Regions from separate parts of the Streptomyces sp. NPDC014995 genome, predicted to be linked through region 1. Evidence: predicted binding sites of a transcription regulator. Region 1 holds the regulator's gene; the other holds the start of a gene.

Region 1 (3,410 bases):
CCGCCGCCGTCATGGGGAGGGTCACCGTGCAGTGCAGGTCGTCGCCGCGCCGCTGGAACTGCGCGTGCGGCAGCTCGTGGATCTCGACGTAGAGGTCACCGGCGGGACCGCCGCCGGGGCCGACCTCGCCCTCGCCGGCGAGCTGGATGCGGGTGCCGTTGTCGACCCCGGCCGGGATCTTCACGGTCAGGGTCCGGCGGGAGCGCACCCGTCCGTCGCCCGCGCACTCCGGGCACGGAGTGGGGACCACGGTGCCGAAGCCCTGGCACTGCGGGCAGGGGCGCGAGGTCATGACCTGGCCCAGGAAGGACCGGGTCACCTGCGACACCTCGCCACGACCGCGGCACATGTCGCACGTCTGGGCGGTGGTGCCCGGCGCCGCGCCCTCACCGCTGCAGGTGGCGCAGACGATCGCCGTGTCGACCTGGATGTCCTTGGTCGTGCCGAAGGCGGCCTCGTCGAGGTCGATCTCCAGCCGGATCATCGCGTCCTGGCCCCGACGGGTGCGTGAGCGCGGCCCGCGCTGGGACGCCGTACCGAAGAAGGCGTCCATGATGTCGGAGAAGTTGCCGAAGCCACCGGCCCCGAAGCCGCCCGCGCCGGCGCCGCCCGCCTGCGAGAGGGGGTCGCCGCCGAGGTCGTAGACCTGCTTCTTCTGCGGGTCCGACAGCACCTCGTAGGCGGCGTTGATCTCCTTGAACCGCTCCTGGGTCTTCGGATCCGGGTTGACGTCCGGGTGCAGCTCGCGTGCGAGCCGCCGGAAGGCCTTCTTGATCTCTTCCTGCGACGCGTCGCGGCGCACGCCGAGAACGGCGTAGTAGTCCGTGGCCACCTACGACTCCGCCAGGATCTGTCCGACGTACCGTGCCACTGCGCGTACCGCTCCCATCGTTCCCGGGTAATCCATGCGGGTCGGTCCGACCACGCCGAGCTTGGCGACTGCCTCGCCGCCCGAACCGTAGCCGACCGACACCACCGACGTGGAGTTGAGTCCCTCGTAGGCGTTCTCGTGACCGATGCGTACGGTCATGCCCGAATCCCCGGCCTCGCCAAGGAGCTTGAGGAGCACGACCTGCTCCTCAAGCGCCTCGAGGACGGGCCGGATCGTGAGAGGGAAGTCATGTCCGAAGCGGGTGAGATTGGCGGTGCCGCCGATCATCAGCCGCTCCTCGTTCTCCTCGACGAGGGTCTCCAGCAGGGTGGAGAGCACCGTCGAGACCGTGCCGCGGTCCTCCGCCTCGAAGGCGTCCGGCAGGTCCTCCACGAGCCGCGGCACGTCCGCGAACCGGCGGCCCGCGACCCGGCTGTTCAGCCGCGCCCGCAGATCCGCCAGGGACGCCTCGCCGAACGGCGCCGGGCAGTCCACCATCCGCTGCTCGACCCGGCCGGTGTCCGTGATCAGCACGAGCATCAGCCGGGCGGGCGCGAGCGACAACAACTCCACGTGCCGCACGGTGGACCGGGTCAGGGACGGGTACTGCACCACGGCGACCTGCCGGGTGAGCTGCGCGAGCAGCCGTACCGTCCGCGCCACGACGTCGTCGAGGTCGACGGCGCCGTCGAGGAAGTTCTGGATGGCCCGCCGCTCGGGGGCCGTCATCGGCTTGACGCCGGCCAGCTTGTCGACGAAGAGGCGGTACCCCTTGTCCGTGGGAATCCGCCCCGCGCTGGTGTGCGGCTGGGCGATGTACCCCTCGTCCTCCAGGGCGGCCATGTCGTTGCGGACCGTCGCCGGGGAGACGCCGAGGTTGTGCCGCTCGGTGAGCGCCTTGGAGCCCACCGGCTCCTCGGTGCCGACGTAGTCCTGGACGATGGCGCGCAGTACCTGGAGCCGTCGTTCACTCAGCATGCGCGCACACCTCCAGAAAGTCGTCCCCTTGGCGCCTCGCCTGGCACTCTTCACTTCCGAGTGCCAGCGTTCCCCGGCCCAGTGTACGGCCGTGGGGTACGCCCGGGGCAAGGTCGGTCCCGCCGCACCGTGCCGCGCGGGGTGTCCCCCGCTAGCGTCGCCGTATGACGGTGACTTGGGAAGAGCTCGGGTGGGAGCGGGTCGCGACCGGCGTCGGGCGCTGCCGGCTGCCGGTGTGGGACTGCACGGCGGGGCTGGTCGTCGGGGCGGACGCGGCCCTGGTGATCGACGCGGGGTCGAGCCTCGGGGAGGGGGCGCGGCTGCGGATGCGGGCGGAGGAGCTCGCCGGCCACCGTGTGACCCATCTCGCGCTCACGCATCCCCACTTCGACCACGTCTTCGGGGCGGCGGCGTTCGCGGGCGCGGAGGTCTTCGCGGCGGTGGGCGCGGAGTCGGTGCTCACCCGGAAGGGCCGCGGGGCCGAGGAGCTGCGCGCGGACGCGGTGCGCCACGGTCTCGACGAGACGGCGGCGGCGGAGGCCGTGGACACGCTCGTCCGCCCCCGCCACCTGGTCTCCGGCGAGTGGACCCTCGACCTGGGCGCCGGCCGGCAGGTCCTGCTGGCGAACGTGGGCCCCGGCCACACGGCCCACGACCTGGCGGTCCTGGTGCCGGGCTCGCCGGAGGTGGTGTTCTGCGGCGACCTGGTCGAGGAGTCCGGCGAACCCCAGGCCGGCCCCGACGCCGTACCGTCCCACTGGCCGGCCGCCCTGGACCGTCTCCTCGCGTTCGGCGGCGAGGACGCGCTGTACGTGCCCGGTCACGGGGCGGTGGTGGACGCGGCCTTCGTACGGGCGCAGCGGGAGGCGCTGGCGGCCCGTTTCGGCGTGTCGCCGTGATCGCGTCCGGGCTTCTCCTATCGTCATCCGAATGCGCCAGTACTCCGCCGACCTGACCCCTCCCTGGAAGAAGCAGCGGCCCGTCCCCGAGGTCCCGGCGGAGCCCGGCCTGGTGGTGGAGGAGCCCGGCACCGGCTTCTGCGGCGCGGTGATCCGCTGCGAGGCGGGCACGGTGACCCTGGAGGACCGCTTCGGCAAACACCGCGTGTTCCCGCTGGAACCGCGCGGCTTCCTGCTGGAGGGCCGGGCGGTGACGCTGGTGAGACCTTCCGCCGGTCCGGTACGTCCCACCCGCACCGCATCCGGTTCGGTCGCCGTCCCCGGCGCCCGCGCCCGCGTGGCCCGCGCCGGCCGCATCTACGTCGAGGGCCGGCACGACGCCGAGCTGGTGGAGAAGGTCTGGGGCGACGACCTGCGCATCGAGGGCGTGGTCGTGGAGTACCTGGAGGGCGTGGACGACCTGCCGTCGATCGTGGCCGAATTCGCACCCGGCCCGGATGCCCGGCTGGGCGTCCTGGTGGACCACCTGGTCCCGGGCACGAAGGAGTGGCGCATCGCCCGGTCGGTGACGAGTGAGCACGCCCTGGTGGTCGGCCACCCGTACATCGACATCTGGGAGGCGGTGAAGCCGTCGTCCCTGGGCATCGAGGCGTGGCCGCGCG
Region 2 (3,410 bases), on a different contig from region 1:
ACCGCGGCGACGACCCGGCGCCGGGTCGTGAGGGTTTTTCGCCCGCTGGGGAGCCTTCCTCGCGCTGGAGCGGTCACCGCGTTCGCGGTGACCGCTCCAGGGAGGATGACCAGACCCCCCATTGGCGAGATATCGCTTTTACCCCATTCGCCGTTTGCGGTGACAAGTTGCTGCGGAGGGGCGCCCGACCAAAGGGTCATGCGGCCCTCGGGACACGGCCACCGGTGCGGGGGAACGCCCGAGGGCGGCACCCCCTGTCGGAACAGGGAGTGCCGCCCTCGGTACGAACGGACCGGACCGATCCTCGAAAGCCCCGGAGGCTTCGAAGGATCAGAAGTCCATGTCACCGCCCGGCATGCCGCCGCCGGCCGGGGCCGCGGACTTCTCCGGCTTGTCGGCGATGACGGCCTCGGTGGTGAGGAACAGCGCGGCGATCGACGCGGCGTTCTGCAGCGCGGAGCGCGTCACCTTGGCCGGGTCGATGATGCCCTCGGCGACCAGGTCGACGTACTCGCCGGTCGCGGCGTTCAGGCCGTGGCCCGGGGTCAGGTTGCGCACCTTCTCCACCACGACGCCGCCCTCGAGGCCGGCGTTGACCGCGATCTGCTTCAGCGGGGCCTCGAGCGCCAGCTTGACGGCGGCGGCACCGGTGGCCTCGTCGCCCTCCAGCTCGAGCTTCTCGAAGACCTGGGAGGCCTGGAGCAGGGCCACGCCACCACCGGCGACGATGCCCTCCTCGACGGCCGCCTTCGCGTTGCGGACGGCGTCCTCGATGCGGTGCTTGCGCTCCTTGAGCTCCACCTCGGTGGCGGCACCGGCCTTGATGACGGCCACGCCGCCCGCGAGCTTGGCCAGGCGCTCCTGGAGCTTCTCGCGGTCGTAGTCGGAGTCGCTGTTCTCGATCTCGGCGCGGATCTGGTTCACGCGGCCCGCGACCTGCTCGGAGGAGCCGGCGCCGTCGACGATGGTGGTCTCGTCCTTGGTGATGACGACCTTGCGGGCCTTGCCCAGCAGGTCGACGGTCGTGTTCTCGAGCTTGAGACCGACCTCCTCGGAGATGACCTCGCCGCCGGTGAGGATGGCGATGTCGTTCAGCATGGCCTTGCGACGGTCACCGAAGCCCGGGGCCTTGACCGCGACGGACTTGAAGGTGCCGCGGATCTTGTTGACGACCAGGGTCGACAGGGCCTCGCCCTCGACGTCCTCGGCGATGATCAGCAGCGGCTTGCCCGACTGCATGACCTTCTCCAGGAGCGGGAGCAGGTCCTTGACGTTGGAGATCTTGGAGTTCGCGATCAGGATGTACGGGTCGTCGAGGACGGCCTCCATACGCTCCATGTCGGTCGCGAAGTACGCCGAGATGTAGCCCTTGTCGAAGCGCATACCCTCGGTGAGCTCCAGCTCCAGACCGAAGGTCTGGGACTCCTCGACGGTGATGACGCCTTCCTTGCCGACCTTGTCCATGGCCTCGGCGATGAGCTCGCCGATCTGGGTGTCGGCGGCGGAGATGGAGGCCGTGGAGGCGATCTGCTCCTTGGTCTCGACGTCCTTCGCCTGCTCCAGCAGGGCGGCGGAGACGGCCTCGACGGCCTTCTCGATACCGCGCTTCAGGGCCATCGGGTTGGCGCCGGCGGCGACGTTGCGCAGACCCTCGCGGACCAGCGCCTGGGCGAGAACGGTCGCGGTGGTCGTACCGTCACCGGCGACGTCGTCCGTCTTCTTGGCGACTTCCTTGACCAGCTCGGCGCCGATCTTCTCGTACGGGTCCTCGAGCTCGATCTCCTTGGCGATGGAGACACCGTCGTTGGTGATCGTGGGGGCGCCCCACTTCTTCTCGAGGACGACGTTGCGGCCCTTGGGGCCGAGGGTCACCTTGACGGCGTCCGCGAGCTGGTTCATGCCGCGCTCGAGGCCGCGCCGCGCCTCCTCGTCGAACGCGATGATCTTGGCCATGTGAAGTGGTCCCTCCAGGACTGGGGGTGATTCCTTCGGACCGCGCCCGCGCCCGCGACGGACGGCTCGCACGCCTCGTGGTTCCTTGCCCCACCCGGCCTGCGGGCCTCACCGACCCGGTCCTTCGTTGTCACTCTCACCTTCAGAGTGCTAACGCCAATGATTAGCACTCGCCCCTGCCGAGTGCAAGCGCCTCGGGGGAAGCCGGGCGGCTCTCAGCCGCCCGCGAACACCCCCGGGCGAACGGAGGGAAGGCGTACGCGGCACACGGAAGGGGGGCGCCACACCCCGCCGGAGCGGCACGGACGGCGCGGCCGGGCAGCACGAAGGGCCCGCATCCCCGTCGGGATGCGGGCCCTTCGCTGAAAATGTTCAGGCGGTGACGCGAACCATGTCGGCCTGCGGGCCCTTCTGGCCCTGCGAGATCTCGAACTCGACCCGCTGGCCCTCTTCCAGGGTGCGGTAGCCGTCCATCTGAATCGCGCTGTAGTGGACGAAGACGTCCGCACCACCGTCGACCGCGATGAAGCCGTACCCCTTCTCCGCGTTGAACCACTTGACGGTGCCCTGAGCCATGCCTAACTCCCCTATTACTGGCCCTTGCACAGATCCACACTTCGCGGACCCGGGTCAGACCTCACCCCCCAGTTGGTTGGGGGCGTGCGCCGGAACGCGTCGACCGCGGCCGAATGTATCTGTCCAACTGCCCTCTGCAACAGGTCAATCGGACGAGAATTCTGGACGTCGACGGTCCGGAATATGGTGAGAATTCGCCCGGATTCAGGGCAAGTCGGGCCCCACAAAGGGAACGAAAGGCGCAAAATACCTGCACACTTTGGCTACTTCTCATCGCATGCGAAGCCGGAACTCATATGCGTTCGGCATGCGAAAGGCGGCGCGTTCCCCAACTGTACCGCGCTCAATCACACTGAATTGCCCCCTCCGCTTCTCTTACGGAGGGGGCAATTCGATGAACTCTCGGTAATCACTGTTACCGACGGTTACTACCGGCGGGTACTGACCGCGGGTCAGCCGCCCGCGACGGCCGGAATGATCGAGACGCCGGCGCCGTCCGGGGTCGCCGTCTCCAGCCCCTGCTCGAAGCGGACGTCGTCGTCGTTCACGTACACGTTGACGAACCGGCGCAGCTTGCCCTGGTCGTCCAGCACGCGCGCGGCGATACCGGTGTGGTTCTTCTCCAGGTCGGCGATGACCTCGGCGAGGGTCGCACCCTCCGCCGGGACCTCGGCCCGGCCGCCCGTGTAGGTGCGGAGGATGGTGGGGATGCGGACGGTGACGCTCATGACGGGTGACCTCCGGTCGGGTGAACGGCCTCAGGGGCGCGTGGGCTGTGTCGACGTGCGGCTCGGCCGCGTGGCGCTACCAGCCCCACCGGCCCGCGGGCGGACGACGATCTGTTACGCGAGACCAGCCTCGCGGAACGACTCCAGGTTCGG

The links. The regulator HrcA, encoded in region 1, represses chaperone genes, less so after heat shock. The targets are predictions, from matches to a motif close to TTNGCACTCNGNNNNNCNGAGTGCNAA.
Region 2: a site for HrcA is predicted at 2,117-2,143, ahead of groL (chaperonin GroEL). Genes of this name have one in related genera too.

What each region holds. Positions count from the first base shown of each region.
Region 1 covers NZ_JBIBVX010000020.1:13,876-17,285, forward strand. The annotation lists gene dnaJ (molecular chaperone DnaJ) at 1-832, opposite strand, end outside; gene hrcA (heat-inducible transcriptional repressor HrcA) at 833-1,849, opposite strand; gene ACF1A1_RS32850 (MBL fold metallo-hydrolase) at 2,014-2,748, shown strand; gene ACF1A1_RS32855 (DUF3097 domain-containing protein) at 2,780-3,410, shown strand, end outside.
Region 2 covers NZ_JBIBVX010000012.1:184,130-187,539, forward strand. The annotation lists gene ACF1A1_RS24300 (S8 family serine peptidase) at 1-122, opposite strand, end outside; gene groL (chaperonin GroEL) at 331-1,953, opposite strand; gene ACF1A1_RS24310 (cold-shock protein) at 2,326-2,529, opposite strand; gene ACF1A1_RS24315 (MoaD/ThiS family protein) at 2,982-3,257, opposite strand; gene thrC (threonine synthase) at 3,372-3,410, opposite strand, start outside.